DNA from 4 places in the Pelosinus sp. sgz500959 genome. Region 1 is predicted to be linked to each of the others. Evidence: riboswitches for the same ligand, from Rfam matches in the RefSeq annotation. Region 1 holds a riboswitch; each other region holds the start of a gene.
The links. A riboswitch is a leader RNA that binds a small molecule or an ion and turns the genes downstream of it on or off. The one in region 1 is predicted to bind cyclic di-GMP.
Positions count from the first base shown of each region.

Region 2: another riboswitch for cyclic di-GMP. It lies ahead of ACAN52_RS14005 (nitrogen regulation protein NR(II)); the one in region 1 lies ahead of ACAN52_RS11720 (galactose ABC transporter substrate-binding protein).
Region 3: another riboswitch for cyclic di-GMP. It lies ahead of ACAN52_RS16125 (CheR family methyltransferase); the one in region 1 lies ahead of ACAN52_RS11720 (galactose ABC transporter substrate-binding protein).
Region 4: another riboswitch for cyclic di-GMP. It lies ahead of ACAN52_RS15305 (methyl-accepting chemotaxis protein); the one in region 1 lies ahead of ACAN52_RS11720 (galactose ABC transporter substrate-binding protein).

Region 1 covers NZ_JBGJZL010000006.1:245,465-252,986, reverse strand. Annotated here, with positions in the region: gene ACAN52_RS11730 (hypothetical protein) at 1-21, shown strand, start outside; gene ACAN52_RS11725 (multidrug effflux MFS transporter) at 216-1,436, shown strand; cyclic di-GMP riboswitch class I at 1,623-1,709, shown strand; gene ACAN52_RS11720 (galactose ABC transporter substrate-binding protein) at 1,903-2,922, shown strand; gene ACAN52_RS11715 (methyl-accepting chemotaxis protein) at 2,943-4,646, shown strand; gene ACAN52_RS11710 (hydrolase) at 4,861-5,397, shown strand; gene pheA (prephenate dehydratase) at 5,422-6,297, shown strand; gene ACAN52_RS11700 (response regulator) at 6,618-7,522, shown strand, end outside.
Region 2 covers NZ_JBGJZL010000008.1:142,401-149,922, forward strand. Annotated here, with positions in the region: gene ACAN52_RS14000 (NAD(P)/FAD-dependent oxidoreductase) at 1-61, opposite strand, end outside; gene ACAN52_RS14005 (nitrogen regulation protein NR(II)) at 201-1,340, opposite strand; cyclic di-GMP riboswitch class I at 1,460-1,548, opposite strand; gene ACAN52_RS14010 (pseudouridine synthase) at 1,721-2,443, opposite strand; gene ACAN52_RS14015 (hypothetical protein) at 2,466-3,434, opposite strand; gene ACAN52_RS14020 (FAD-dependent oxidoreductase) at 3,447-4,727, opposite strand; gene ACAN52_RS14025 (spore maturation protein) at 4,847-5,380, opposite strand; gene ACAN52_RS14030 (nucleoside recognition domain-containing protein) at 5,386-5,979, opposite strand; gene ACAN52_RS14035 (D-alanyl-D-alanine carboxypeptidase family protein) at 6,074-7,228, opposite strand; gene ACAN52_RS14040 (rubrerythrin family protein) at 7,384-7,522, shown strand, end outside.
Region 3 covers NZ_JBGJZL010000010.1:117,126-124,647, reverse strand. Annotated here, with positions in the region: gene ACAN52_RS16150 (ABC transporter permease) at 1-928, shown strand, start outside; gene ACAN52_RS16145 (ABC transporter ATP-binding protein) at 943-1,632, shown strand; gene ACAN52_RS16140 (FMN-binding protein) at 1,629-2,099, shown strand; gene ACAN52_RS16135 (hypothetical protein) at 2,261-2,641, shown strand; tRNA gene ACAN52_RS16130 (tRNA-Leu) at 2,735-2,818, shown strand; cyclic di-GMP riboswitch class I at 2,991-3,078, shown strand; gene ACAN52_RS16125 (CheR family methyltransferase) at 3,342-4,157, shown strand; gene ACAN52_RS16120 (cache domain-containing protein) at 4,237-6,531, opposite strand; gene ACAN52_RS16115 (PAS domain-containing protein) at 6,772-7,522, shown strand, end outside.
Region 4 covers NZ_JBGJZL010000009.1:159,143-166,664, reverse strand. Annotated here, with positions in the region: gene ACAN52_RS15315 (Na+/H+ antiporter NhaC family protein) at 1-861, opposite strand, end outside; gene ACAN52_RS15310 (GGDEF domain-containing protein) at 1,229-1,882, shown strand; cyclic di-GMP riboswitch class I at 2,172-2,257, shown strand; gene ACAN52_RS15305 (methyl-accepting chemotaxis protein) at 2,518-4,485, shown strand; gene ACAN52_RS15300 (RraA family protein) at 4,528-5,211, shown strand; gene ACAN52_RS15295 (DUF441 domain-containing protein) at 5,233-5,691, shown strand; gene ACAN52_RS15290 (hypothetical protein) at 5,772-6,236, opposite strand; gene ACAN52_RS15285 (glutathione peroxidase) at 6,485-6,982, opposite strand; gene ACAN52_RS15280 (thiolase family protein) at 7,352-7,522, shown strand, end outside.

The sequences.
Region 1 (7,522 bases):
CAAAGGCCATTTTTTAGGTAGAAAAAGTCATACGTTAATCTTGACGATTGACTACCTTCCCATTACAATAATGACAACGAGAAAATGATGGATTTTTTATTAGAAATGAGTAGAAAAGGCAAGCACTATTTGTCGTGAAGAGAAATAGTGCTCTTATTATTTGATATTATTTCTGAATTTCTATCGATTATATTTGAAAGGATTGATTTCAACGTATGAATTGTTCTATTCAAGAGGAGACGATTGCTCCTGAAGAAAAATCTCGATCATCGGTCCTATGGATCGCTTTACTTTTAGGAATGTTAGCCTCTTTTGGACCCTTATCCATTGATATGTATTTGCCGGCTTTACCTAACTTAGCAAATGATCTACATTCGAGCACATCCTTAGCGCAGCTTAGTTTGACAGCATGTTTGCTAGGAATTGCATCAGGACAATTATTTGCAGGTCCAATTAGTGATGTACGGGGGCGAAGAGGACCTTTGTTAGTCGGTTTACTGAGCTATGCGATTTCTTCTTTGTTGTGTGTGTTTGTTCCAACTATTTGGACATTCGTACTGATGCGATTTATTCAAGGACTAGCAGGATCTGCAGGTATTGTTATTTCGCGAGCCATTGTAAGGGACCTTTACTCAGGGGCGGAGATGACACGGTTCTTCTCATTATTGATGTTGGTGAATGGGGTTGCTCCTATCCTTGCTCCCATTTTAGGCGGGCAAGTTTTAGAAGTCACATCTTGGCGAGGAATTTTTGTAGTATTGTCAGGCATGGGGATGATTATGCTAGTGGCTGTCTTCTTTGGGTTAAAAGAAACCTTGCCGATTCAGCGACGTTCCCAAGGGGGCGCTCTCAATACTTTCCGCACTTTCCATAAATTAATTGGTAATCGATCTTTTATGGGGTATGCATTAACACAAGGATTCGTTATGGCAGCGATGTTTGCGTATATTTCTGGTTCTCCCTTTGTTTTGCAAAATATTTTTGATGTATCACCTCAGATGTTTAGCTTGTTTTTTGGTATTAATGGTCTTGGCATTATTATCGCTGGTCAAGTGACTGGGAGATTAGCAGGGCGGGTTCATGAAAGTAAGCTTTTGATTGTAGGTCTTGCCATAGCATTTTTTGGAGGGATTTCCTTGCTTGCTATGACTTTGATAGGGGGAGGACTTTACACTGTTTTAGTACCATTGTTTTTTGTGGTATCGAGTGTTGGAGTTGTTGGTACCAGTAGTTTTTCATTAGCCATGCAGGATCAAGCAAAAGCTGCAGGCAGTGCATCAGCTCTTATTGGACTCTTATCCTTTATTTTTGGTGGATTTATGGCACCTCTTGTTGGTATCGCTGGAAGTCATACCGCCATTCCTATGGGCGTTACCATTGCTGTTGCTGAAACAGCTGCCGTTTTAAGTTATTTTATCTTAGTAAAATCGAAATGACGATACAAAAAGATAGAATAATCATGAAGGCTTATTGTAAAAAAAAGGAACATATAGATGCGGAAATATAGTTAAGTGTCAGTTAAAGTAGAAATAAGTAATATTTTACAAGGAATTTAGTTATGATATAGCGAATATAAAGAACTAAGTTAATTAAAATTATGTTGATTAGCTGACTATAGCAATTGATAAAAAGGGCAAACTTGTCGAAAGGCAAGGACGCAAAGCAGTGGGTCTACGACCGATATTGGTTACGATTGCCAAGCTACAAAGAAAAATTCTTTGCGAGCTTGTTTTTTTTATGCCCAATTACAGTGATTGATCATTCTTTTGAGGATATAATCAACCAACAAATATCTAAAAGAATAATTAGCGCTAGTCGATGATAGGATCACTGATGAGAGGAGATGAGAAGGGTAATTCGAAGAAGTAAAATCAAAACAACTTATTTTTACGGAGGGTGCTAATGAAAAAATATATGAAATTGTTCATTACGGTCATGTTTTTTTTAGGTATTTTGGCTTTAACTTACTATTCTTCAGGATTCTCATCAACAGAGCTACAAAAGAAAGCAGTTATTGGTGTGATTGTTGGCACATTTGATGATACCTGGAGGACATGTGTGCGAAATGAAATCTACAAAATTGCTGAAGGGAAAATTAAAGTTGATATTTGGAATGGAAATAATTCTCAAACCGTAGAAAATGAAAAAATTGATCTGATGATTCAAAATAAAATAAGTTCACTTGCCATCAACCTTGTTGATTCAACTGCAGCTGGTGAAATCATTGAAAAAGTTAAAAAAAATAATTTGCCAGTTATTTTTTTTAATCGTGAACCCTTGCTAGAAGAACTTAAAAAATGGGATAAAGCTTATTATGTGGGGGCGAAAGCTGAGCAATCTGGGACTTTACAAGGACAAATCTTAGTCAATTATTTTAAAACTCATCCTACCGCAAATGGTGTTATTCGTTATGCAATGCTCAAAGGTGAACCAGGGCATCAGGATGCTGAATTGCGGACAAAATATGTGATTAAAGCGATGGAAGATGCTGGTTTTCACGTACAAAAAGTAGCAGAAGATACAGGAATGTGGGATCGCATCAAAGGTCAGGAAAAAATGGAACTATTCCTTTCCTCACACGGCGATGGAATTGATTGTGTGATTGCCAATAATGATGATATGGCCCTAGGCGCCATTGATGCTCTGAAAAATAAGGGTTATTTTCAAAATGGAAAATACATACCTGTTGTTGGTGTTGATGCTACAACTCCAGCGTTAAAGGCACTTAGCGAAGGTACTCTTCTTGGTACTGTTTTAAACGATGCCGTGCATCAAGGAAGAGCTATATTTAATCTTGCGAATGTTTTTGCGGAAGGGAAAGTGCCGAGTAACGAAAATATAGGATATAAAATCACTGATGGAAAATACGTGTGGATTGATTATAAAATAATTACTAAAGAAAATATCAATGACGCAAAGTGATTTCGGGGGAGGTATAAGGTTTGTTAAAAAATGCAAAGGTTGGTTCTAAAATATTAGTTGGATTTGGTATTATTTTAATTATGATGCTAATAACTACAATTGCGGCTTTTTATAATTTAAGAATTATGGAAAACGCTACAAATAAAGTAGCTAATGATTCTTTGCCATTGGCGCGCATGGTTGAGGAAATCGGCACTGAGTTATCCAATGAAGAGGCGGGCGTTCGTGGCTATATTGCTAGTAACGGCGATGAGCGATTTTTGGAATCCTATGCTGCAAGTCGCAAAAATATCGATCATATTATGAAAGAATTAGAAGGATATTATTCTGTATATCCTGCCTTGGAAAGTATCGTAGAAAATGAAACAAAACCTAATATTGAAGTCATTAATAAACACTTTGATAGTCAAATTGACCTTATTAAAAACGGTAAACTGCAACTGGCACAAGCAAGATTAGCAGATGGAAAAATTTATATGGATGCATGTGGGCATGTTCATAAAAAGTTGCGTAAAGAAATCAGTGAATTGACGAATCGTGAATGGATGAGTAGCAAATCAGCTGGATTATCGGCAAAGTGGAGTATGGGAATTATATTTTTAATTAGTATTATGACGAGTGGTATGATTGCATGGTTACTTTCACGAATGATTGTGACTCGGTTGCATCAATGTGTAGTCTGCTTACAAAAAGTTGCTCACGGAGATCTATCTGTTGCGCCCATAAAGATTGGCGATAAGGATGAAATTGGGGAATTGGGTATTGCTACCAATACCATGTTAGAAAGTCTTAAAAATATTGTTTCGGTTGTATCGGATACAGCTCTACAAGTTACTTCTTCTTCTGAAGATTTATCTAATAGTGCAGAGCAATCAGCATTAGCGGCGAATCAAGTGACCGTTACGATCACAGAAGTAGCTCAGGGAGTAGAAAATCAATCAAAGGCTTCCGATGAAGCTTGCGACGTTGTAGAGCAAATTACGATAAGTGTACAGAAAGTTGCAGTCAATGCAAGTCGTGTAGCCAATGTAGCTGATAAGACATCTCAGGTAGCGCAGGATGGCAGTCATGCGATTGGAACAGCTGTTAACCAGATGATTTTAGTTAATCAATCTTCTCAAATTGTCAGTGAAGCTGTTACGAAACTAAGTAATAGCTCACTTGAAATTGGACAAATTGTAGATGATATTGCAAATATTGCAGGACAAACAAACCTATTGGCATTAAATGCTGCCATTGAAGCTGCCCATGCAGGTGAGCAAGGTAGAGGTTTTGCCGTTGTAGCGGAAGAAGTACGAAAATTAGCTGAAGAATCTCAAGGAGCGACCAAAAGGATTGCTGGAATCATTGGTATTATTCAAGATGATATGAAAGCAGCTGTACTTGCCATGAATCATGGTGCACAAGAGATTGCCATAGGAACACAAGTCGTTACTATGGCTGGACAATCATTTAATGAAATACAGGAAAAGGTTAATGAAGTTTCTTCACAGGTTAATGGAATTTCTGCGACGCTACAACAGTTAGTAGTCGGAAGCCAACGAGTCATTTCCTCAGTTCAGACCATTGATACCATTACGAAGGAAACGGCGAATCAGACTCATACTGTATCAGCGGCTACACAAGAGCAATTGGCATCCATAGAAGAAATCGCTTCCTCTAGCCAGAATTTAGCTCATTTGTCCAATAAACTAAAAGATGCAGTGAATCAGTTTATCGTATAAATCAAGAAAAAAGTAGATTTTATATGGATTTGGCAAGGAGATTATGGTGATAGAGCGAACATAAACATTCAAGGTGATTTTTTTATGGAATCAGAAAATATAACACTTTCTAGGGTTCCAAGTCTTTTTTTATATGATCAGTATTTAGAGTGCCTGTCGAAATGACAACAAAAAGTCAAAAGTGATGATTGTTGAAAGGGAGAGGAAAGAAAATATGCGTATTGAAAAAGAAAAGTCTCAGTTGTTATTAATTGATGTTCAAGAAAAACTATTTCCCCATATGGAGAATCAAGAAATTCTTCGTAAAAAAGTGATTACCTTGCTCGAAGGTATGAAAGCTCTCGCTATTCCTATCATGGCCGCACGACAGTATCCAAAAGGGTTGGGCGATACGATTGAAGAACTAGGAGTATATTTTTCTCATTACTATGATAAAATGGCCTTTAGTTGTTGTGGTTCAGCAGAGCTACTCGCCGAATTTGACAAAACAGGTAGAAAAAATATTATTATTACGGGTATAGAGGCTCATGTTTGTGTATTACAGACGGTTATTGATTTAAAATCTCTAGGCTTTACACCGATTGTAGTTGTCGATGCAATTAGCTCTCGTGACAGGCGAGACTATGAAATCGCATTAAAACGCATGGAATATGAAGGTGCAATTCTTGCGACTGTGGAATCCATACTCTTCGAACTTTGCCATAGTGCGGGGACTGAGGACTTTAAGAAGATTTCTCGTCTAGTAAAATGAAGATAAATGTTAGGAGGGTAAAGGATGAAACGTAATGCTATTCTTGTAATAATGCTCATATGTTTAAGTTTGTTAGGAAATACTGCATTCGCGAATGTAGGTTATTTGGGACCAGCAGGTACTTATACTGAAGAGGCTACTATTCAATTCTTTGGACAAGGAGAGACAATAACACCCGTATCCACAGTTGCAGAATCTTTAGCCATGTTGAAATCAGGAAAATGTGAGTATGCAGTCGTACCCATTGAAAATACAATTGGTGGCCCTGTGTATAATTATCTTGATGGGGTTGTAGCAGATGACTCCTTTACTGTTGTTGGTGAAGTGGATTTACCAATCCGGCAAACCTTGCTTGCTTTACCAGGGGCTACAATACCGCAAATCAAAACAATCATGTCTCATCCACAAGGAATTGCTCAAAGCAAGGCTTGGATGAAAGCCAATACTCCTGATGCAACTATTGTTGAAGTGTCGAGTACGGCTGAAGCGGCTAAAAAGGTGGCGGAGTCAGGAGATACTTCAATGGCAGCCATTGCAGCATCACGTACTGCAGAAGTGTACAATTTAAATATTTTAGCCACTGATTTGCAGTATACAAATACTAACGTAACTCGTTTTTGGATTGTTACATTAAAAGCAAAGCATACGAGTGAAGGAAATAAAGCATCAATACTCGTCAACGGCTCGATCAATTCCGTGGTAAAATTGTTATGCGAATTAGAGAAAAAGGGCTATGCTGTACAAAGTCTTCATGATCGACCATTGAAAACAAAAATGGGAGAGTATCAATTTGTTATTGAAGTAGTCGATCATAAGCAGCAAAATTCTCTTGAAAATATTCTTGCTCGTAAGGATTTGCAACTGCAAATTCGAATTTTAGGTAAATTTAACTCAAAGTAAAACGAGCTAGGTGATCGTTCGAATTTTAATAAAAAAATTTGAGTCATGATTCACGTATAAGGTGGGTTGTGGCTCTTTATTTCATGACTATTTTTCTTGGAGTATGAATAGTTCTTGTAAAAAATGTAATTGACAATAATGTAGGAATTTAGAAAATTATGGCGAATGTAGCAATATGATATGGTTGGAAATGAACGACTCCAGGCGACGCGACTCCACATATGGAAAGATGTCCATTACAACTCTGATTGGGGCAACCAGAGGAGATTTTGTGAAACTCGTCGATCATTCAAAAAAATCCTTGTAAAGGAGAGCGAAAGATGGATAGAGGTAAAATTCTAATCGTCGATGATGATGAAGGATTGCTCCAGTTAATTGTGAAATTACTTTGTCGGCATGGTTGGGATGCTTTTCAGGCATCGAATGAAATAAAGGCGCTAAAAGAAATTGAAAATAATAAGCCAATGCTGTTGTTGGTAGATTATCAATTACAAAAAGTAACTGGCGGACAATTGATCAAAAAGGTTCAAGAAAAATTTGGAGAAATTCCATTCGTTGTGATGACAGGTTACGGTGATGAAAAAAAAGTTGCAGAGATGTTTAAGTATGGTGCGAGAGATTACCTAGTAAAAGACACTAACTTTTTAGAGCAATTACCTCAGGTTATTGAACAAGTCGTGGAAAAAATTCAAAAAGAAAATTTAGATAAAGAAACCTTCGCATTATTGAAAAATCAGGCTGCCATTATTACCTTTTCTGAAGATGCAGTTATTGCTATGGATCTAAAAGGGATTATTCAGTATTGGAATCATGCTGCTGAAAAAATATATGGTTATTCATCCGCAAAGGCGATAGGATCTCTTTATTTAGATTTGCTTTCTCCTCAATATAGAGAGATGGATATGATTTTCTTTGATATATTGAGTGCAGGGGATAAATTGGAAGCCTATGAAACTGAGCATATACAAAAAGGTGGAGTCAGTATTTATGTTTCTGTGACTCTATCTTCCATTTATGAAAATGATGGACGCCATCGTGGTTTTTCTGCTATTGTACGGGATATTACTGAGCAAAAAAAAGCAGAACAAGCATTGCGCCTGAGAATGGCTTTTGAAAATATTTTAATGAATGCCTCGCAAACATTTTTTTCAGCGCCTACCCAATTTTCGAGAACAATGTATACGACTTTAGGAAAAATAAGCCAATTAATTGGAGCCGATCAAGC
Region 2 (7,522 bases), on a different contig from region 1:
TTGCGCTGACAGCTGCCATCATTCCAGCTGCGCCACCACCAATTATAACAATTTTCTTCATTTAATCACCTTTTCATATAAAACTTTTTCAGATACCATCCCATTTAGTCAAACCAAATGTAAAAATGGGCAGTATCTATTATTATACCACCCATTAGCAATTTTAAAATGCGATTTTTTTATCTTTATTTTTTGCGTTTTTACACTGTTTTTTCTTGTATTTTATTGAATACTACTGTAAAGGTCGTTCCTTCTCCTTCTGTTGATTGCACTGTAATCAGCCCATTATGGTGTCTAACAATACCATTACAAACAGATAAACCTAACCCTGTACCATTTTCTTTTGTTGTCAAAAAAGGAGTGAACATTTTATCCTGCCATTCTTTCGAAATTCCACAACCACAATCTGAAATACGCAAATATACCTTATCCTCTTTCTGACTTGTTTCAATAATTAACGTACCATGTTGCTCCATAGCCTCTATACCATTTCTCGCAAGATTTAATATCAATTGTTTAATTTCTGTTGAGTTTAGCAATAAATCAGGCAATGAATCAGCCAAAATTACATTGAGATTAATCCCCTGATTAATCGCATCAGCAAAAATAAGAGGAGCAATCTCTCTGATAATTTTATTGAGATCCTGCCATTTTGGCACCGGTACTTTAGTTTTAGCCACCGACAGGAAATTAGAAATAATTTGTTCAACTCGATCAAGCTCACTTAATACGATATTGAGTTGTTCTTCCATATTTCCAGAAATTTTTTTACTGAAAATTTGCAGATAACCTTTAATCACGGTCATCGGATTACGAATTTCATGAGCAACTCCTGCCGCCATTTCGCCGATCAGATCGATTTTATTGATGGCTTGCCGTAATTGTTCAATTTGATTCGTCAAAATGATCTCCGATGTTTTATATTCTGTAATATCTTTTATATGGGATAGAACCATTCTATCTTCTCCTATCCCAAAGAATAAAGGACTTAGTGTATATTGAAAATACTTATTTCCCTGTATTTTAGATAATTGAAATGTTTCGCATTCAAATGTCTTACCTGTACTAAGCACTTCGCCAATCTGCTGCTCTAATTTTTCGATAAACTCTACGTCTAATCCGATTTCACTCCAATGCCTGCCTTCGATATCAGAGGATTTTAATCCCAATTTTTTGGCACCACTATGACTAACATAGCGAACTCTGTACTCTTTATCAAAAATATAGATTGGACCAATACCGATTTGAGATTCATTTTTGTTTTGCTCATCAGTACATTTATCCAATTGTTCTTCAGTTAACTTTAAACTCTTAATCAATGTGATGAGTGATTGTTGCATAGACAGCCCCTTCCTCAAATAAGTTAACCGTGGCACTTTCCAAAATCTCGCTTCTCTTAGAGTTTAAAAACATAAAAAACCAGACTTTTAGTCTGGTAATACATTTTAGTCTCGACTAAACTGGCGGCTTGGCAATCATAAACACAGTTGTGTCCTTAGATCCATAGCTTTGCGTCCTTCTCTTTCGAAAAGTTTGCCCACTATTATTTTATATGATAATTCTACCAAAATTCAAATAATTTGTCTATTCAAATATAGGACTACAGTAGTATTTTATACAACTTTAGTCCTGTATTTAAACATAAATTTTTATAAAGGAAAAATACCTATCAGCCATTTGACCCAAAAGCTAATAGGTATTTTAAAAAACATATTTAAATTTATTGGTTAAGCCTATGTAGTTCTTCAACTTCACGTGCAAGCAGATGGCGATATCCACCACGTTTTACACCATCGAGAGTTAAGAAAGCAAACTTGATACGCTTAAGTTGTTTTACATCAGAGCCAATCGCCTCAAACATGCGACGAATCTGACGATTTTTACCCTCATGAATGGTAACTCTCAAGCTAGTAAGATCTTTATCAGAATCATAATCAATTACATCGATCATGGCCGGTGCAGTCATACCATCTTCAAGTTCAATACCAACCCGCAATAAATCGATTTTTTCTTGAGCTGGTCTGCCACCAACCTTCGCAATATAGGTTTTATCAATTTTCTTACTCGGATGAATTAAAGAATGTGTTAATGCTCCATCATTCGTTAGTAATAATAATCCTTCTGTATTATAATCCAATCGACCTACTGGATATATTCGCTCAGGAATATCCTTCACCAAGGATGCGACTGTTTTACGATCTTGAGGATCGGTCAAAGTCGTAAGTACTGCTTTAGGTTTATATAATAGGACATAAACCAGTTTTTCGCCTTGTATACGCTTACCATCGACCATAATTCGATCGTTTCCTGGCATCACTTTTGTACCAAGTTCAGTGACAACCTTACCATTTACCGTAACGCGCCCTTGTTGTATTATTTTTTCAGACTCTCTTCGAGAAGCAACTCCAGCTTGACTCATAATTTTCTGCAGACGTTCTAACATTATAATCTCCTTTAAAACTAAATTAATCTTCAATAATTGTTAAGAAATCAGTTTGTTGTTTGCACATTCTAATACTTATATTATCCCGTGTTTTTTTTAAGCAACTACCGCAAATACCTTCACCACAACACATAGTAGCATTATTGGTAACAGCCATTGGTATATTGACTCCCACATCTTGCATAGCTGCAATAAGCCCATAATGCTGTTCATCAGGTCCAGAACTCACGATCAAATCAGGTTTCAACGCAAACCATTCTCGCAGCATTGGTATACCAAATTCACGTAGGGAAGACACAGTATAAACCGTAGCGCCGCCTTCTTGTAATTGTTTATCAATAAAAACTTTTCCAACTTTGCCAGGTGCTAGTAAAGCCCTCACTTGGTTGTGATTGGTCATCAGTTTCTTGGCAAGAGGAAATGCGGGTGCTTGCCCAATACCACCAGCTACTAATATTATATTACCATCGGTCATATTGTCAATCCAGGGTCCTCCTAAAACACCATTATAATAAGGACCACGTACAAGAAGCTTTGTATTATTTTCCGCTAAAATTCTGGTTGATTTAGGACCAATGGTTTCAATAGCTACCTGCAAAGTATTTCCTTCTACCTGCATTATATTGACTGGGAAATTGAAAAAATAAGGATCACTTGGGCAACGTAAAAATAAAAAAGATCCTATTTTCTTTACCCCATCGGCCAATTCAGTACTGACGTCAAATTCAAGCAGTACTGTATTTTTTCCAATTTCTTCTTTAACTCTAAATTCAACTTGTTCTTCAATTCTAATTTTATTGGGTTCTTCATTGTATTTGTCTATTTTATATTGCCAATGCTGTTCATATAATATACATATCCCTGACCAATTACAATTACAATTTGCTTCCCCTTTAAGATGGCTGCAAAAAATACAATGATTAGTATCAGCTAATAAACACGGACAATATTTTGAATTGATATCAACACATTGGGAGATATTTTTATTCATGATCATACCTCCTTATACCAAACATCGATTATAAATATTATTTAGTCCAGCATTGCATACCCGTTTTTGTATTTCAGCACGATCAGTTGAATAGAGTGACATCTCTTTCATACGTTCAAAATATACAGATCCTGAAAAAGTATATCGCATACGTAGCCCTTCTTCAGACTGCATCTTTTCATGAACAAAAGCAATAAAATCACCGGAGGCTAAAGTCCGAGGCAGCTCTAAATATTCCATATCTAAACAGTGGCGAACAGCGTTATGTCCTGCAAGTAAACCTGTAATGGCCGCTTCGGTGTGACCAACAAGAATCGCTGATTTTTCTCCACAACAAAATAGATTCTCCATACTATCAACTTTTAAGGTATTAGCACAAGGAGCTATCCCTAAATATCTTACAGAATTCCCCACACTACCAGCGTAAGGATCTTCATAACGAGCCTGTTCGAAACCAGGAATCGTGCGTAAATCCTCTATGGGAAAATAAGATGTCATTAATTTTGCATGGCCTGTATCAAGTAATACTAAATTTACTGCATACTCAGCTACAGCATATTGAGTACATGCTTTTTTTCCTAACGAACTAAATTTTTGCAAAGTCTCTGGCACTGGCACGACAACCATACCATTCTTCTCCAATTGATCCCTAATTTCTTTACTTAGTGATTCCTTCTTCAACTTACATGATCCACTCATTGCACCAAATGATCCATCGACTTTGCGTCCCATAATTTCTTTGACTTCAGCTTTCCCTGTAACACTAACCCGCGGACCAAAAGCAGGGCAGCGCATCACACACATCGCACAACCATTACCATAGGTTAGACAGTTACCCATGGAACCAGCTGTGCCAGTTGCATCAACAAAGACATCACCTTTTATTTCTTCTCCACCATCAATAATTAAACTCTGTATTTTTTTTCCATACTTTACTACATCTACAACTCGAGTCTGAGTTTTTATCTCTACTCCATAATTTTGTACTATTTTTTTCACTAATGGCTCCATGGTGATTACATCATAAAGAGAGGCATGGTTATGTCCAGGAAATTGAATTCCTTTATGCCGAGCATTCGCATCCATGGCAACAAAAATATCTCCGCCTCCCATAGCGATCGCTTCTTCTGCCCCAGTATAGCGACCATTATTACGAAATATTCCTCCCACCAAACCAGTACCTAGCAATAAGTCAGTACGTTCTAGTAAAAGTACTTGCGCCCCTGCTGTGGCAGCAGATAATGCCGCAGCGCATCCAGCCCATCCTCCGCCAATCACCACCACTTTTATCATAAACATCCCCCCAGCTCATTCTCTTTATACACTACAGTGTATTCTGCTCTTTAATAAATGTCACTCAAGGACAAATAAAAACGAGGGGTACTTCCCCCTCGTAAAATTCATCATATTTATTAAAATAATTGTCGGCAAATATAAATTGAACCAATAAAGCCAATGAGATCACCAAGTAAACCTACTAAAACTGAATAACGTGGTTTACTGATACCAACAGCACCAAAATAGACTGTTAAAATGTAAAAGGTAGTGTCTGTACTGCCTAAAATGGTTGATGCCATACGTCCTATCATAGAATCTGGTCCATGAGTATTCAATAGTTCAGTTGTTAACCCTAAAGCTCCTGTACCTGATAGTGGACGTATAAGAGCCAAAGGCACTAATTCTGGCGGCACACCTAAGAATTGAAGCACAGGCGCTATGGACTCTACACACATATACATAGCTCCTGATGACCTAAATATATTGATAGCTACCATCATGGCTACTAAAAAAGGCATAATCCGAATCGCTGTATGAAAACCCTCTGCTGCCCCTTCAACAAAAGCTTCATACACTTTGACATGACGAAAGTGCCCAACCACTGGAACAACAACTAAAATGATTGGTATAATCCAAATCGATATTTGTTCACAAACTTCAATAAACATATCGTTTACCTCCGTATGCGAACAGAGTATACCATCCGACAAATGCGATCGGCAATCACGACACTGACAGTCGCCATAAAACTCACCAGCAACGTTGAACCAACAATTTCTGTCGGATTCTCAGAACCAGCTGCTGATCGTATGGCAATCATCGTCGCAGGTATCAATGTGAATCCAGCAGTGCATAATCCTAGCAAAGTACACATTGCGTCAGATGCAGTATCTTTTTTAGGATTCAGTTGTTGTAAAGCTTGCATAGCCTTAATACCGAGAGGAGTTACAGCATTTCCAAGTCCTAATAAATTAGCACTCAGTGTCATAATAATGGCCCCCATAGCCGGATGATTACGAGGCACGCTGGGAAATAAAAAACAAATAACAGGATTAATGACCCTAGAAACAAACTGTATAATACCTGCTAACTCGGCAATTTTCATGATGCCTAGCCACAAACACATAACACCAATAAGTTGCAGAGATAAGGCAACTGCTCCTTCAGCACCGCTGATTGCACTCTGCGTAATCACATCAATCTTTCCTTGCAATGCAGCATGTACAATACTTATTACTAGTAACAACAGCCAAATTATATTGATCATATCATCACCCCTTATGAGGTTATGATCAATATTTCGACCTTAGAACCATATATATTCTCAATCCCACCCATTGAAAAGGAAAATATAACAAAACTTACACAGATTGTTGTTTTACAGTAAAACCTCTAAGGAATCCCATGATTGAATCAGCTAAAATATGAAAAAAAGATTTTCGTTCACTATTTTCATCCGCCTGTAAATCAACGGTCGCAATCTCTTTATTCTGATAGAGAACACGAACCACGCCCAATTTTTGCCCCTTTATCACCGGCGCTTCGACCTTATTAGGAGCATCAATTACAGTACTAAATTCATCTTTATCTTCTTCAAATAAAGGTACAACCAAGTCACTACTTGCGACCAATTTGACCACTTCTGATTTACCATTTGCAACCCGAATCGTTTTTAGGATATCATCTTGCTTTACAATATTTTCCGATTTAACCTGACTAAAGCCAAAATCTAAAAGTGCGATGGAATCATCCCACATCGTATCACTATCTAGCACTACGGCAATCAGTTGAATATTATTGCGTTTCGCACCAGATACCAAACAACGTCCAGCCAAATCTGTGTAACCTGTTTTTACCCCATTACCACCTTCATATAGCCATAACATTCGATCTTCATTATATAGATCACGACCAAATTCTTTACCGGCCCAGGGAATCACCTTATGTTTGGTACTGACAATTTCAGAAAATAAGGGATTTTTATAACCATAAGCTGTGATACGTGCTAGATCATGAGCTGTTGTAACATGATTTGGATCTGGTAACCCACTGGAATTGGTAAAATGCGTATCTTTAGCACCAATTGCTTGGGCTTTTTCTGTCATTAATTGAGCAAATTTTTCAACTGATCCTGAAATATGTTCCGCGACAGCAACAGTTGCATCATTACCTGAAATCAGCATGATTCCATAAAGCAAATCAATTAATTTTAATTGTTCACCTTCGGTTAACCATAATGATGAACCTTCAGTGTTTGCAGCATGACTACTGGCAGTTATAATATCATCAAGATTACCATGTTCAAGAGCGACAATCAAACTCATGATTTTAGTCGTACTTGCAGGATAACGTTTTTCTTCCGCATTTTTACTATATAGTACTTTTCCTGTAATCCCGTCAATAAGAATTGCTGATTTCGCTTTAATCACTGGGGGAGTCGGTGCAGCAAAAACGATCTTTGCGCTCATCAATGATATAAACATAAAAAATATGGCCAACTTCTTTAAATAATTCATAGTATTTTTTCCCTTCTACAGTGTCTAGTCTCAAAACAACTATTCTATTATAGCTATATTTTATTCAATCGTCAAAATAAAGATGCATTCTTACGCATGAAGACGGAAATAATATGGTATATCCCTATTATGTGATACTGTAAGGAGGTGAAACAATGAGTGCACTAGATGTTAAATCTACTTTACGTAATACGCTAACTCACAAGCAAGAGTTAGTTCGCGACTATCAAACTTTTGCTAAACAACTTAATAACCATGATGTCGCTAAAATGTATAGTCATTTTGCGGAAGCCG
Region 3 (7,522 bases), on a different contig from region 1:
AGGTGAGCAGCAAGTGTTGGCGGAGAATGAAATTTCAAGCATAGCCAATTTATTGCCTTCTGATAAGCTCATTGGCATTGCTCCTTATCTTTATGATCATATGAAAGTAAATGAGCAACCCTTATTAGTCGCCGGCACTCATTTTCAAACAGTAAAGAAGGTAAGTCCTTATTGGCAGATCCGAGGTGTTTGGCCGGATGAAAATTCAGAAGACGTTGTCCTTGGTGCTGAAGTAGCCGAACGGTTGCAAATTGAACCAGGGCAGTTGGTAACGTTAGCTAGCAATGACAGTGAGAAAAAAGTGAAGGTTGCTGGTATTGTCCGTACAGGTGGTAAGGAAGAAAATTTTGTTTTTCTGGATCTTTCTTTATTGCAACAGATGCTTCATAAGGAAGGTATGATCAGCGTAGCTCAGGCTAGCATTACAGCCAATGAGACGGAATTGACTGAATGGACTCACACGATTGAACAACAAGTTCCTGGTGTAGCGCCACGACTGGTCAAGCAAGTGACGCAGTCAGAGCAAACTGTACTCGGTAAGCTGCAGGCTCTGGTTTATTTGGTCACCATCGTAGTACTCCTTCTTACGTTGATTTGTGTGGCTACGACGATGATGGCAGTTGTGACAGAAAGGCGTAAAGAAATCGGTTTGAAAAAAGCATTAGGTGCCGAAAATCGCAGTATTATTCTAGAATTTTTAGGAGAGGGTTTAGCGCTCGGTACTTTAGGCGGACTGATGGGAACAATTTTAGGATTTTTCTTTGCACAAGCGGTGAGTGTCAATGTCTTTGGCAGGGGAATTTCATTCCAACCCTTGATTGTGTTACTGGCCTTAGTTGTATCTGTATCAGTAACTGGTCTAGCTTGTTTGATTCCAGTCAAGATTGCAACAGATGTTGAACCAGCGATTGTACTTAGAGGAGAATAAAGGAGGTTATCAAGATGAGTTTATTAGAGTTACATGATGTTTCCATGATTTATGGAAATGTAAAAGCTCTTCAAGACATTGATTTGACAGTACAGCAGGGTGAGTGGTTGGCGTTGATGGGACCATCTGGTTCTGGAAAGACGACCTTGATGAATATTATTGGTTGTATGGATAAAGCATCTAGTGGATCCATTGTATTGGATGGAGTTGATTTTTCTGGTGTGACTGCACGAAATCTAACCATGTTGCGTCGAGATAAGATTGGGTTGGTATTTCAACAATTTCACCTTGTTCCTTATTTGACAGCCTTGGAGAATATTATGGTAGCACAATATTACCATAGTATGCCTGATGAGCAGGAGGCCTTGGCGGCTTTAGAGCGTGTAGGTCTCAAAGAAAGGGCTCGTCATTTGCCTAGTCAACTTTCTGGTGGTGAACAACAGCGTGTATGTATCGCTCGTGCTTTAATCAATTATCCCATGCTCATTTTAGCTGATGAACCAACGGGTAATTTAGATGAAACCAATGCGAAAATTGTATTAGAATTTTTTCAACAACTTCATCGTGAAGGCCATACGATCATTATGGTTACTCATGATCCAAGAGTGGCAGAACTAGCTGAACGGTGTGTAGTCTTAGAACACGGTCGTATTGTAGATCGGAAAGATCAGAGGATCGTTTGCAAGATGGAGGAAGTTTCATGAAGAACATGAGGAAATGGTTATCTATGATAATCGTAGGTTGTATGATTGCCATTCTAGCTGCTGGTTGCAGTCGTGAAAAGACTGAAGATCACTCTGGTCATGCAAATCATGATATGCATACGGCTTATAAGGATGGAACTTACACAGGTAAAAGCAGCCCTGATGAACGTGGTGCCATAGGCGAGCTGACGCTGACGATTCAACAAGGTAAAATTACTAAGGCTGACTATAAAGGCATTCAAAAAGATGGTAAGGTAAAAGATAGTGAGTATGGAAAAACAAATGGTACAATTGAAAATCCAGAATTCTATAAAAAGGCTCAACAAGGACTTAAAGGGGCCATGTCCTATGGTCCGAGGCTTATAGAAACACAAGACTTAAATAAGGTTGACTCCATATCTGGTGCAACACTTTCTTTTAAACAATTTAGTGAGGCAGGACATAAGGCTTTGGAGCAGGCAAAGTGATAAAAAACCATACCCTTTCAATTTGAGGGTATGGTTTTTTTAAACTTCATTAGTTTTTCAACAAATATTCATCAGTTTTTCATAATTGTCTGGTATGATTATAGTGCAAAGATCAATTACAATCTTTTTAGCAAAATGATATAAGAAAGGATGATCAGATTATGAAAAATAAAATGACAGGTTGGATTGTTGGAGGTTTACTCGGGGTTTCGGTATTAGGAGTCACATTGTCTACGAATGTTGTCAGCGCTGCTGAAAAAAATGCACCATCAACTCATGAAATGATGATGGAAAAAGGCCAAATGGGAGATATGGATATGCATAAAATGATGAACTCCCCTGAAATGCAAACCAAGTGTCTTGAGATGATGAAAACACCTGAAATGCAGGCTATGATGAAACAAATGCTATCAAGAGATCCTGCACTCAGACAAATGATGTTAGACTTAGTTAATTCAGTCGAGCCAACTGATCAAGCTACTACGCCAGATAATACACAAACGACTATGATGCCAGCAATGGACCATAGTATGCACCATTAATTCTTTTTATAAAAAAGATGAAAAAAAACCTTTCTTTTTAATTACTAATCTGCTATAATAAGAACCACGGGGTTTGTACAACAAATTTCATAAGCGGGAATGGCGGAATGGCAGACGCACCAGACTTAGGATCTGGCGCCGCAAGGTGTGGAGGTTCAAGTCCTCTTTCCCGCACCACATCAATTATAAAACTTTCAAGATTTTCTTGAAAGTTTTTTTGCTATATGCTTTTTATATTGATATAAAACTTAGGTTCTGGTTAGTTAGGCTATTTTCTTATAAAATATTGACGTCATTATAGAAGAAGAATATAATGAAATATAAAATAATTATACATTTTTAGACAAAAAAATAATATTGGCAAACCTATTGAAAGATCGGGACGCAAAGCTATGGGTCTACAGTCGTATCACGACCAAGATTGCCAGGCTGCTATGTTGCTTTATGTTAACATACCCAAGGTCAGGATACCCCTGATCTTTTTTGCGTTTTCAGATAGGAGAAATTAAGCAGTTAATAAGGTAATAACTATAATATGATGTTAAGTTCATCCTATTTAGCAATGGAAAAGAAGAGATAAATAGAGTTAAGAAAATCAAAAATTATTTTTGACGAGTACAAGTTGGCAAATCATAGTCCCATCGAAAGTAAAGAAATAATCATACTATTTTTGTTTGTATGCTTGAAAGGAGGAAAAACCATGGAAGATATAACGGAACGGGAATTTAGGGAACTTGTTGGATTTGTTAAGGCTAATTATGGAATCAACTTATTACAAAAAAAAGTGTTAGTGTGCGGACGTTTGAATAACTATATAGCGCAATGCGGTTTTCATAATTTTTCGGAGTATTTTTCTCATGTGAAAAGTGATCGTACAGGCAAGTCTGGGACAATCTTAGTAAATAAGCTTACGACAAACCATACTTATTTTTTGCGAGAACCACAACATTTTGAAGTTTTAGGGCAAGTGGTTCTACCGTATCTCGCTACAGTTGAGGCCAAAAAGAAAGATCTGCGGGTATGGAGTGCTGGTTGCTCTACAGGTGAAGAACCATATACGTTAGCAATGCTGATTAACTCTTATTTCGGCGCGCAAAAGAGTGGGTGGGATACGAAAATTTTAGCTACTGACATTTCAACAGATGTCTTAGAAAAGGCGCAAAAAGCCGTCTACCCTAGTAATCAGTTAGACAATTTGCCGGCTTACTGGCGTGCTAAGTATTTTCATAAAATCGATTCAGAGTACAGTGTTCTAAGAGAAATAATACGGCAGGAAGTCATATTTCGACGATTTAATCTTATGAGTGAAACATTTCCTTTCAAAAAGAAATTCCATCTTATTTTTTGTCGTAATGTAATGATCTATTTTGATGCTGAGACTAAAGAAAAATTAATCAATCGATTTTATGATCATATGGAATCAGGGGGCTATTTATTCATTGGCCATTCTGAATCAATTAATCGTCATGAAAGTCGATATCAGTTTGTGGCGCCTGCTATTTATAGAAAAGCATAAAAATATAAATGCAAAGTAAAAAATGATTAAATCCGCGAATAACGTGAATTTAATCATTTTTTTGCTTTAAAGAGGTTGCTTAATTTTTTTCTACTGGGAAAGTGATAACAAAACGAGTTCCTTTTCCCTCTTCGGAATCGACTTTAATGATACCACTATGACGTTCAACAATACTAGCACAGACAGAAAGACCAAGTCCTGTACCATCATCTCTTGTTGTAAAGAAGGGATCAAAAATTTTCTCTTGTAAGTCTTTAGGAATACCGCAACCGGAATCTTCTATGCATAAAATCACAGAGCCATCTTGATATTTGGTTTCAATTGTTAATGTACCATGCTGCTTCATCGCATTCAGCCCATTCATAGCAAGATTTAAAAGTAATTGTTTAATTTCTTTTTCCGCTAGAATAAGCTGGGGAATATCCCTAGAGAGTTTAAATTCAAGATTCATTCCTCGTTTGAGTGCATCTGTCAGTAGTAATGGGGCAATTTTATTAATAATTTCATTTAAGTCCTGTTTTTCTTGTTCTGTTGACTTGGTTTTGGATATTGCTAAAAAATCGGTAATGATTGTTTCGATACGTGCTAATTCGCTTAAAACTAAATCCAATTGATCGTGCAGAATATTAGGGATTTTTCTCTTAAAATGTTGTAAGTAACCTTTTACGACGGTCATGGGATTTCTGATTTCGTGTGCTAAGCCTGCAGCCATATTTCCAATTAGATTAAGCCTGTCCATGCGGGTGATTTCTTTTTGTAGAGTGATAAATTTAGTAACATCTTCTGAAATGACAGCTACATGATCTTTTGTAGGGCTATAGGCAGAAATAGAATACCATCGCTGTTGATGTTCGAAATATTGTGTAAAACTAATTGGTTCACCAGAAATCGCTACAGTTGCATAGGCTTTTATCCAATTAAAGCTTTCGTTATTTATGTGTGGGAAAATATCTGTTAGCCCTTTTCCAATAAGTTCAGAAGCAAGGTATCCGGCATATTTTTCATAGGCGTGGTTAACGTGAATGTATTCAAGATCTATGGGATTATTTTCTTCATCGAATCGTACCTTATGATATGAACAGCCATTGTGCATGTAGTCAAATAGATCTTTGTAACGAGACTCGCTAATGGCAAGTGCATCCCGGCTATCCTTAAGAGCTCTATTGGCCGCTTGATGTTGGGCAATTTCTTCTTCAAGTGCTATATTCATATCCGATAGTTCAATTGTTCGCTCATGAACTTTATGCTCTAATTTAGTTTCATTTTTTTTCAGTAGACTGACAGTATCTGCAATTTTTTGGCTCATTCTCACGAAAATAGTGCAAAGGATGTCTAGTTCATGGGAAATACTTTCTGGTGGTCTATCGCGTGCGACCATTTCATAGTGTTCGAGAGTAATTAATCCAGACTGTTTGATTAGCCAATCTAGAGGACGTTTAATTCGGTTGGTTATTAGGGTGGCTAGAGGTATAATCAAGAATAATAAAGCGATTGTTCCGCTAGCCATGAGTGCTAGCTGCTTATAAATCGGACCAAGAACTTCTTCTTCGTTGATTTTACCAATAATTGTCCAGCCACGTTCAGGTACATGCAAATAGGAACCTAAGACTTTGTTACCAAGGTAATCAGTCCATTCGGCCGTACCAGAATCCGTAATTTGGCTAGGATGAAATGCATCAGTTGCAATTTTAAATTTCATCCTAGCCGTGTCCCCAATAAGCCCCTTGTCCATTAATAGACTGGCGTGTCGTGGTTCGGTGAGCATTGTACCTTCTTGGTTAACCAGAAAAATTTCTCCTGTTTGTCCAATCCAATTATCACGCAAGAGTGTTTCGAGGGTTGTTGTTCTTACGGAACCAAGTATCAAACCTTGTAAGTTCCCAGCGTAGTCGAAAATAGGAGAAGAGAAGTTAATGATCGGTAAGCCACTATTGCGGCCAATCACCACATTTGAAATATACTCTTTACCCGCTAGAGCGGCTTCAAAGTAAGGTTGATTTCTGGTCGAAGGGTATTTGATTGCACTATTGAGAGTTGATATTCGAAAAAAACCATCTTTATCGATGTATGAGAATGAATCAAAGTTTTGGTTGTTCCGCTGCGTTAAAGAGAGAGATTTTTGCATTTGTTGTTCGTCTAAGATTCGAAAATCCTCTGACTCACTAAGGTTGTGAACGTCATAGACCCGTTCTGCCATCCAATAATCAATCAGACGCTTTTGAGAATAAACGCGCTGGCTGATCAGTTTTAGATTTTCTTCTTTTGCTAATTTGATCTGACCAACAGTGTAAATAACCATGACGAGCAAACTAGGAATGAGGACGAGTAAAATAGTCCATAACCTAAATTGCTGCCGTAATGTTTGAACCTTCATGTCTCACCTCGATAATTTTAAAAGTATATTTTAATCAAAAGACATTAAAATATAAAAAGCAAGATTTAGCATCTATTTCCATTTCTATTCGACATTTTATTTGATATCCCTCCATAAGGAAAGTGGTGTGAATCTATCAATATAATATAGTTTCTTTGTGCGAGATTGCTTACAGGAATTAGCATGAACTTCGTAGAAAGAGACAACAGGATTATTTGATCGGAAAGAAAGGATACAACGATGAGAATTAAAAAAATATCTGCAGTCTATCCCCAGAGTAATCATAAATTGGGAAATGGAGAATATGGATTTTGTGAGATTCTAGATTCGATTGCTGTTCCACTCTTTATTAAAAATAGTGATGGTATCTATATCAACTGTAATAGAGCTTATGAAAAATTTATTGGATTACGCAAAGATCAAATTATAGGAAAAACAGCATATGATATTGTACCTGAACAGTTAGCGGATAAATATCACATGAAAGATCAAGAATTATTAGGACAAGATCATATACAGATATATGAAAGCCATGTGACTACAAAAGGTATGGATCGTTATGTACTATTCCACAAATCCATTTATCGAAATTCAGCCGGTAAGATAAAAGGGTTAGTAGGAGCCATTACTGATATCACAGAGCAAAAAAAAGCAGAAGAATTACTACGGGAAAGTGAGGCGAAAAATCAGACACTTCTCCAGGCTATCCCTGATATCATGGCAATCGTAACACCTGGTTTTAAAGTAATTGAGTTTAAGAAAGCGCGCGAATTTGACTATATTGCAGAGGAACATTCTTTTATAGGAAAAACAATAGGCGAGTTATTACCGGAAGATGTAGCGATGCTGTTTATGGAAAATATTACATTGGCCTTTAAAATAAAGAAAGTCACTTGTTTTGAATATCAAATGCTGCAGAAGGGAGAGTTGAGAAGTAGAGAAGCTCGTATGGTTGTCATTTCTGATGAAAATATCATGATTATGATTCGTG
Region 4 (7,522 bases), on a different contig from region 1:
CTCTGCGAAAAAACTGACTTTATCCATTTTGTAGCCAGTGGTTATATAGTCGAGCATTTGAAAAAATGTAATGTGTTGAACAAAGAATCCAATCAATATACCAGATAAAATACTGATACCCATTGAGAGTTTTACATCAATCTTAAAAGCGGCAAGAAGGAGGATAATCACAGCAGGAAATAATACAATAGGATTGATCGTAAAGGCATTTAAGATTTCAGATCCGATTTCTTGATTATAAACGGCAAGAGGATTTAAGTATGATAAATAAATATAGCCTATGATAGAGAGTAAGAACGGGATGATCGTGGTTTTAAGCATGTTATTAATATTGATATAAAGTTTCGTATCTGTTAAGGCTGCGACGAGATTGGCACTGGAGGACATAGGGGAGCAACGGTCACCAAAATAGGCACCTGCAATGATTGCACCTGCTGTTACATTGATATCTACATTACCGCTTTTGGCCATAACCATAAGAACAACACCGATCGTTCCCACAGTGCCAAATGAAGTTCCAAGCAAGAAAGATACGATGCAGCATAACAAAAATGCAAACAGTATGAAATACTTTGCACTCATGAAGGCTGTTCCATAATAGACGATAAAGGCAATTGTGCCACAAGCTCTCCAAACCGCAGTAATTGCGCCGATCAGTACAAAAATTTTAATGACAATCAGGGCTTTTTGTGAGCCTTTTAGTATCATCTTACATAAACTACTTAGCCTATAACCTTTGCGTAAGGATACAAAAGTAAAGCCAATAAGTCCTAACAGAAGAGGGACGAGTATTGATACTTCGTTGTAAATGCTAATAAGCAGAGAAACAAAGAAAAGAATAAAGACTAGGATTGTTTCCAAAAAAACACCTCTTTCGTAGTTAATTCATCATTTTTTTGCGATACGCTCTATGATTATTATAACAGAAGCAAAGGGCATGTTTTTTTACGTAATCAAAAGAAAGTATAACACTTTCTCGATTAGAAGTAAGGGTAACTAAGACTTTGGTCTGGGCTGGGGACTGAAGTCAAGTTTTCTTTATAAGACCATAAAATGTAATATCTTTAATTTATAGTAAATTAGTAAGTCGAAAAAAATTAAGAAAATTAAAGGTAAATAATCATTATTCACGAATTTAATTAATGATTTAATAATTACAAATGATTAATTAAATGTACTAATGCTGTATTTTCTAGAATTGTATATATTGGGATAGAAGGGTGACGATATGCAATATACAGGAAGAATCGCTGCTTGTCTCATTGTTTTAACGGCTATTACAGTTATGAGACTATATGCCTATGTTTATGTGGGTTATCCACTGACTGCTCCACCGATCATTGGAGTTATTTTTTTATTTATCGCTTTTAAAGCTGGTGGCCAATATGATAAAGTTAAATTTTTTTCGGAAAAAGATAGTCTAACAGGTTGTTATAATCGAAGGTTTATTAACACTATTTTCCCGACTCTTTTGGCGAAGGTGAAGAAAAACAATGAGAAATTAAGTGTGGCTCTTTTAGATTGCGACAACTTTAAGACCATCAATGATGCACATGGACATGTAAAAGGAGATTTCGTATTACAAGAGCTTTCAACATTGCTGTTAACTCATATCAGGAAAAGTGATATGGTTGCTCGCTGGGGGGGCGATGAGTTTTTAATTATTGCGCCATATGCCGATGAAAATGATATTAAGGTAATTGTTCATCGCTTTGAAGAAAAATTAAAAGAACTATCTGGAAGTTTAAAAATGAGTATTACTGTTTCAAGTGGATTTGCGACCTATCCTCAGGACGCACAAAGAATCGATGAGTTAATAAACATCGCCGATCGTAATATGTATGTACTTAAAAAGAGGAAAACAGATCATTGCTTACGATAATTTTCATAACAGAAAGCAGTGCGAAGGACAACTTATTACTTAACAATTTCAATGTGATCAATAGCTAATTGTTATTGATATCCTTTTAAAAAATTGACTTAATATTTACAATATTCTCAATGATAGTCATTATCAATAAAAGTGTTGACAAAGTAATAATAATGGGATAACCTTATAAACAAGCTGATTAGAAAAACTAAAGGCTGTGAAGTAATATCTGCTTCACAGCCTTTCTGCTTAAATTTTTTATTGGTAAAAAATGTAAATTTTAACTATGTTTATTGACTAAAAAAATATTTGGCAAACTTACTGAAAAGTAGGGACGCAAAGCTATGGATCTAAGGACTATCAGTCTATGATTGCCAGGTTACCCTTGAAAGAGGTATTGAAACCTAGGCATCCGTCTAGGTTTTATTGTTTTTTAAAATAAGATTTAAAGTTGTGACGGAAAACTGGGAAGAGTGGACGAGGAACATAAAGAGATGTTATGGTATTAAGGAATGCCTAAAAATGTTATTTTTTTGTAAATAATTGTCGAATTATCTTCCCTGCAGAGCAACTTTGAAGTTATTATAAAAGTGTAGATCAATTATAAACAAATTAATGTTTATTCTTGAAAATAAAGGAGAAAAAATATGTCGATTAAAACAAAAACAATTACATTGTTATTAATCTCTCTTCTCGTAACAGGTCTTGTCGTCGGTGCATCAGGTATGTATGTTCTTTATGGAAAAACATTAGATGGTACACAAATAGATATGAATGGTCAAGCTCTTGAGCTTGCTGGTGAGGTGAGTGAATTATTTTCTTCATTTAATAGAAGTGGGAAATTTTATGCTGAAGACCCTGACTTAAAATCAGGGGATGCTTCTCGTATACAAGGGAAGATCGATACATATTTTGCTGCGACTTGGGGAGCTGATCATCTCGTTTTTATTAATTCAGCGGGAACTCGTATTGCGACCACTCCGTATGAAGTGAAAGCAATAGGAGCTAGTTTAGCCGATCGCAAATTCTTTAAAGATACAATGAATGATCAAAAATCACACATTAGTGATGTCTTGATTAACAGGGCGACAGGAGTCCCTTCCGTCGTTGTTACCCAACCTGTTAAGGGGGGCGATGGGAAAATGGTGGGAATGATTGCTCAGTCCGTCGACCTAGCAACACTTCAAAACTTTTTGGCCCAAATCAAAGTAGGGCAAACTGGAGTAATTGCCATTGTTGCTCGAGATGGATCACTATTAGCCCATACAAATAGTGACTTACTAAAAGAACAGAAAAAGATTCCTGAAAACACCTTACAGACTGTAATAAATGATCCAGGGCATCTTACTTCATACCAAGATTTAGCAGGGAGAGAGTCTTTGGTTCTCGCCGTGCCTGTTAAAAATACAGATTGGCTCGTTCTTGTTAGCTTACCAAAGAGTGAGATTAAAAGCGATTTTTATGCAAGTTTAATTTCAATGACGATTTCTCTTTTGATTACTCTTCTTATTGTTGGATTTGTGGCATGGATATTCCTGATGAGACTCTTACGTCCGATTGAAGAGATTTCTAAGGAAGTTGCGAAGATTGGTGATGGTGATCTGTCTGTGAGTATTAGCCATTCATCTAATGACGAAATCGGCATATTGGCGCGAGCTGTGTCTAGTGCTATAGAGAATTTTAGAAAAATGATTGTAAAAGTCCAAGAGGCTAGCGAAATGGTGTCGGCTTCTTCTGAAGAATTAACAGCAAATACAGAGCAATTGGCCCAGGCTGCAGATCAAGTGTCAACGGCAATTGCAGATGTAGCTAACGGCACTGGGAATCAAATGCAGGCTGTAGACACCACAATGAACATTGTTGAGCAAATGTCGGCAGGTCTTCAACAAATTGCAGCAAATACGGGTAGTGTTTCTGCTACAGCCGAAAAAACATCAAGTGCTGCTCTCGAAGGTGGCAAAGCCGTTCAAAAGGTTACTAGCCAGATGGCCAACATTGAAACGTCAGTGAATAATTCGGCGATGGTAGTGGCTAAACTTGGTGAACGCTCAAAGGAAATTGGGCAAATCGTTGATACCATTTCTGGCATAGCAGGTCAAACAAATTTATTAGCTTTAAACGCTGCCATTGAAGCAGCTCGCGCTGGAGAACAAGGGCGAGGTTTTGCTGTGGTTGCAGAAGAGGTTAGGAAACTTGCGGAACAGTCTAGCGGAGCGGCAAAAGAAATTGCAACATTGATCGGAGAGATTCAGGGCGATACTGATAAGGCTGTCATGGTTATGAATGAAGGAACAAATGAAGTGAAAAAGGGTACCGAAGTTGCTCATCTAGCTGGACAATCTTTTGTTGAGATTGCTTCTCTTGTTGAAAATGTATCTGATGAAATCCGTGGTATTTCAGCGGCAATTGAAGAGATGGCAGGTGGGAGTCAGCAAATTGTATCTTCTGTAAAAGATATTGCACAAATCAGTAAAGCAACGACTGGTCAAACACAAACGGTATCTGCAGCGACTGAAGAACAGTCTGCATCTATCCAAGAGATTGCTTCTTCCAGTACGGATCTATCCACTATGGCAGGAGATTTACAAGCAATCGTATCAAAGTTTCGAATTTAGAGCAATGTTAGTAAATTAAAGATAAGAATGGAGAGATGAGTGATGTCAAATATAGGCTTTCGTATTTTTCCAAATGTTGATAAACCAGCTAAAACTTTAATTGATGGTTTTAAGGGAATCCCCGTGGCGAATATCGCAGACAATATGAACCGTATGTCATGCATGAACTCTAAAATTCGTCCGGTTAATGATACGCCATTACTTGGTCCAGCATTTACCGTTAAGTCACGTCCAGGGGATAATCTTTTACTGAGTAAAGCTCTTGATCTTGCAGAACCTGGTGATATTATCGTAGTTGATGTCCAAGGCGATTTGACCAATGCCGTTATGGGCGAGTTAATGACCCTCTGGGCAAAGCAAAGAGGCATCGGCGGATTTATTATTGATGGTGCCATTCGTGACCTGGGAGCACTCAAAAAGATGGATATACCTATTTATGCAGTCGGTGTCACTCCGATGGGACCATATAAAGATGGACCTGGTGAAATTAATGTTCCCATCTCTTGCGGAGGTATCGTTGTACATCCAGGGGATATCCTAGTCGGTGATGAAGATGGTATTGTTGTGATAAAAGCTCAGGATGCAGAAGAATTATTGGAAAAATCCAAGGCTACTTCTCGCAAGGAAGACAAAATAAAAGAAGCGATAGCAAACAAGGCGTGGGACCGCACTTGGGTTGATCAATTTCTTGATAAGTTGAACGCTGAAGTTGTGAAGAACAGATAAATGTAGTAGGGATGTGATCGTATGAATTGGGATAATGCTCCGATTCTAGTTGTTCTAGTATTATCAGTGATTGGCAATAATCATACAGTAGCGATTGCTGCATTGGTGTTGTTATTGATTCAAAAATTGAGTTTAATAAGTTTATTTCCTTATATAGAAAGCTATGGCATGAACCTTGGCATCATTATTTTGACGATTGCGGTGTTAAGTCCATTAGCACAAGGACGTATATCTGTAAATGAAATCGGAGGTTTATTCAAGGCACCCGTTGGTCTTGTTGCGATTGTCATTGGAATTTTAGTAGCCTGGATAGCGGGTCAAGGTGTTGTTTTTATGAAAGAATCACCGGAGACAACAACGGCTTTAATCGTTGGTACAATTATTGGTGTTTGTTTCTTTCGCGGCTTACCTGTCGGACCACTTATCGCTGGTGGCATGGTAGCTCTTATTGTAAATGTACTGGATTTCTCAAAGCACTAAAGATATCTTAAATTGATAGAAAAAATCCCTCACCAAACGAAATTGTTGGTGAGGGATTCTCATTTTATTTGATATTAGGATTAGAATTTCAAAGTTGCTCCTAGAGCAGTGCGGTTACTATTGCTACCTCCGTCTGGCATAAAAGAACGATAGTTAAAATTAACGTCCAGATTATGAGTGAGGTTATAGTTAGCTCCAACTTGTAGTTCTTTAAAATCATTAGCTCCAATCAGGGAGGCGTAACCATCTAGAGAAGGTGCTAATGGACTATTGATTGCAGCTCCTACGTATACTTTTGAATTAGAATTATAATCTCTGCTGCCGACAATCGCTCTAATATTGTCATTAAGGTTAACTTGCCCATAAATATCGTTCTTTTGCAATCCAAGTGTAAGATTGTCAGACATCTTGTGTTCGATATAGAAGCCATCATCGATCACGCCGAGAGCGGTCTCACCTTGTGTAAGGTTATTAATAGGGGCGGCAAAACCAGTGCTAAGACCTAAAGTGAGTAATGAAACAACAGTAAGTGCGATTTTTTTCATGAGAAGCCCTCCTAACATATTTATGTCTGTCTCGTAAGAGACAGTTTATTCACTCGTTTCATGGTATGGATTAATGTAATGACCTCCTAGATTTAATTATATCTTCTAAATGTGACAAAAATATGACAGAAGTATGATAAGTGTGTGACCTTATTTTATAAGAAAAAGTTAAAAGACCTGCGAAAAACTCTCAGAAGAATTTTACAGGTCTTTTAATTTAGAATAAAAAATATTTATTTAGCACATTCTTATTGTCCATGATCCTTTTCCTGGGCAAGCAATTTTTCAATATCAGCAATTAATTGATTTGGTGAAGTGATTGGGGCATAACGATTATAAACATTACCCTTCCCATCAATTAAGAATTTTGTAAAGTTCCACTTAATCGATTTGCCGAGTAGGCTAGGGGTCTTTTCTGTAAGATAAGTAAATAAGGGATCAGCCTTAGAGCCTTTGACATCAATCTTTGAAAAAACAGGAAAGGTAACGCCAAAGTTTATTTGACAAAAAGTAACAATCTCTTGATCGCTCCCAGGTTCTTGCTTCAAAAATTGATTACACGGAAAAGCCAATACCGTGAATTTATCTTTCCCATATGTTTCATAAAGTTGTTGTAATTGTTGGTATTGAGATGTAAATCCGCATTTACTAGCCGTGTTGACAATGAGCAGAACTTTACCTTTATAATCAGATAAAGATTGTTGCTTTCCATTTACAGTATTCACTGAAAATTCATAAATACTCATAAGAACCTCCCTATTTTATAATTTTGAACATTCGATTGATTTCAATTAGAATTTACACAATCGAATTAAAAGTGTCAATACCCAAATTACGTTATAACTCTTTAGAACGATCTTTATCCCGATTTTATAATGCTGAAACAGTTCGTTCTTCTCCCAGATGGTGGAGGCGTGTCTAATTTATTGTACATTATTGATTTATTTCCACTATGTTATACAGCAGGCAATCAAAAGAAGTGATATGATTGCCTGCTATTTTTTGAATTCTGCCCTCCTTATGTGATACTTAATGATTGGCATGTAACTTGCATAAATAGACTGTAGATATTCTAAAGTCTATTGTTTAATTGAAATAGAGGAGGCAACAGAAATATGCAAGAGGTAGTAATCGTTGGTGCGGCAAGAACTCCAATTGGTGACTTTCTGGGAGCGCTGAAAGATGTGAGTCCTATTGATCTTGGGGTGGCAGCTGTAAACGGAGCCTTGGCGAGAGCCAATTTAGGTGCCGATCAGGTCGAGGAAGTTGCTTGTGGTATGATTTAT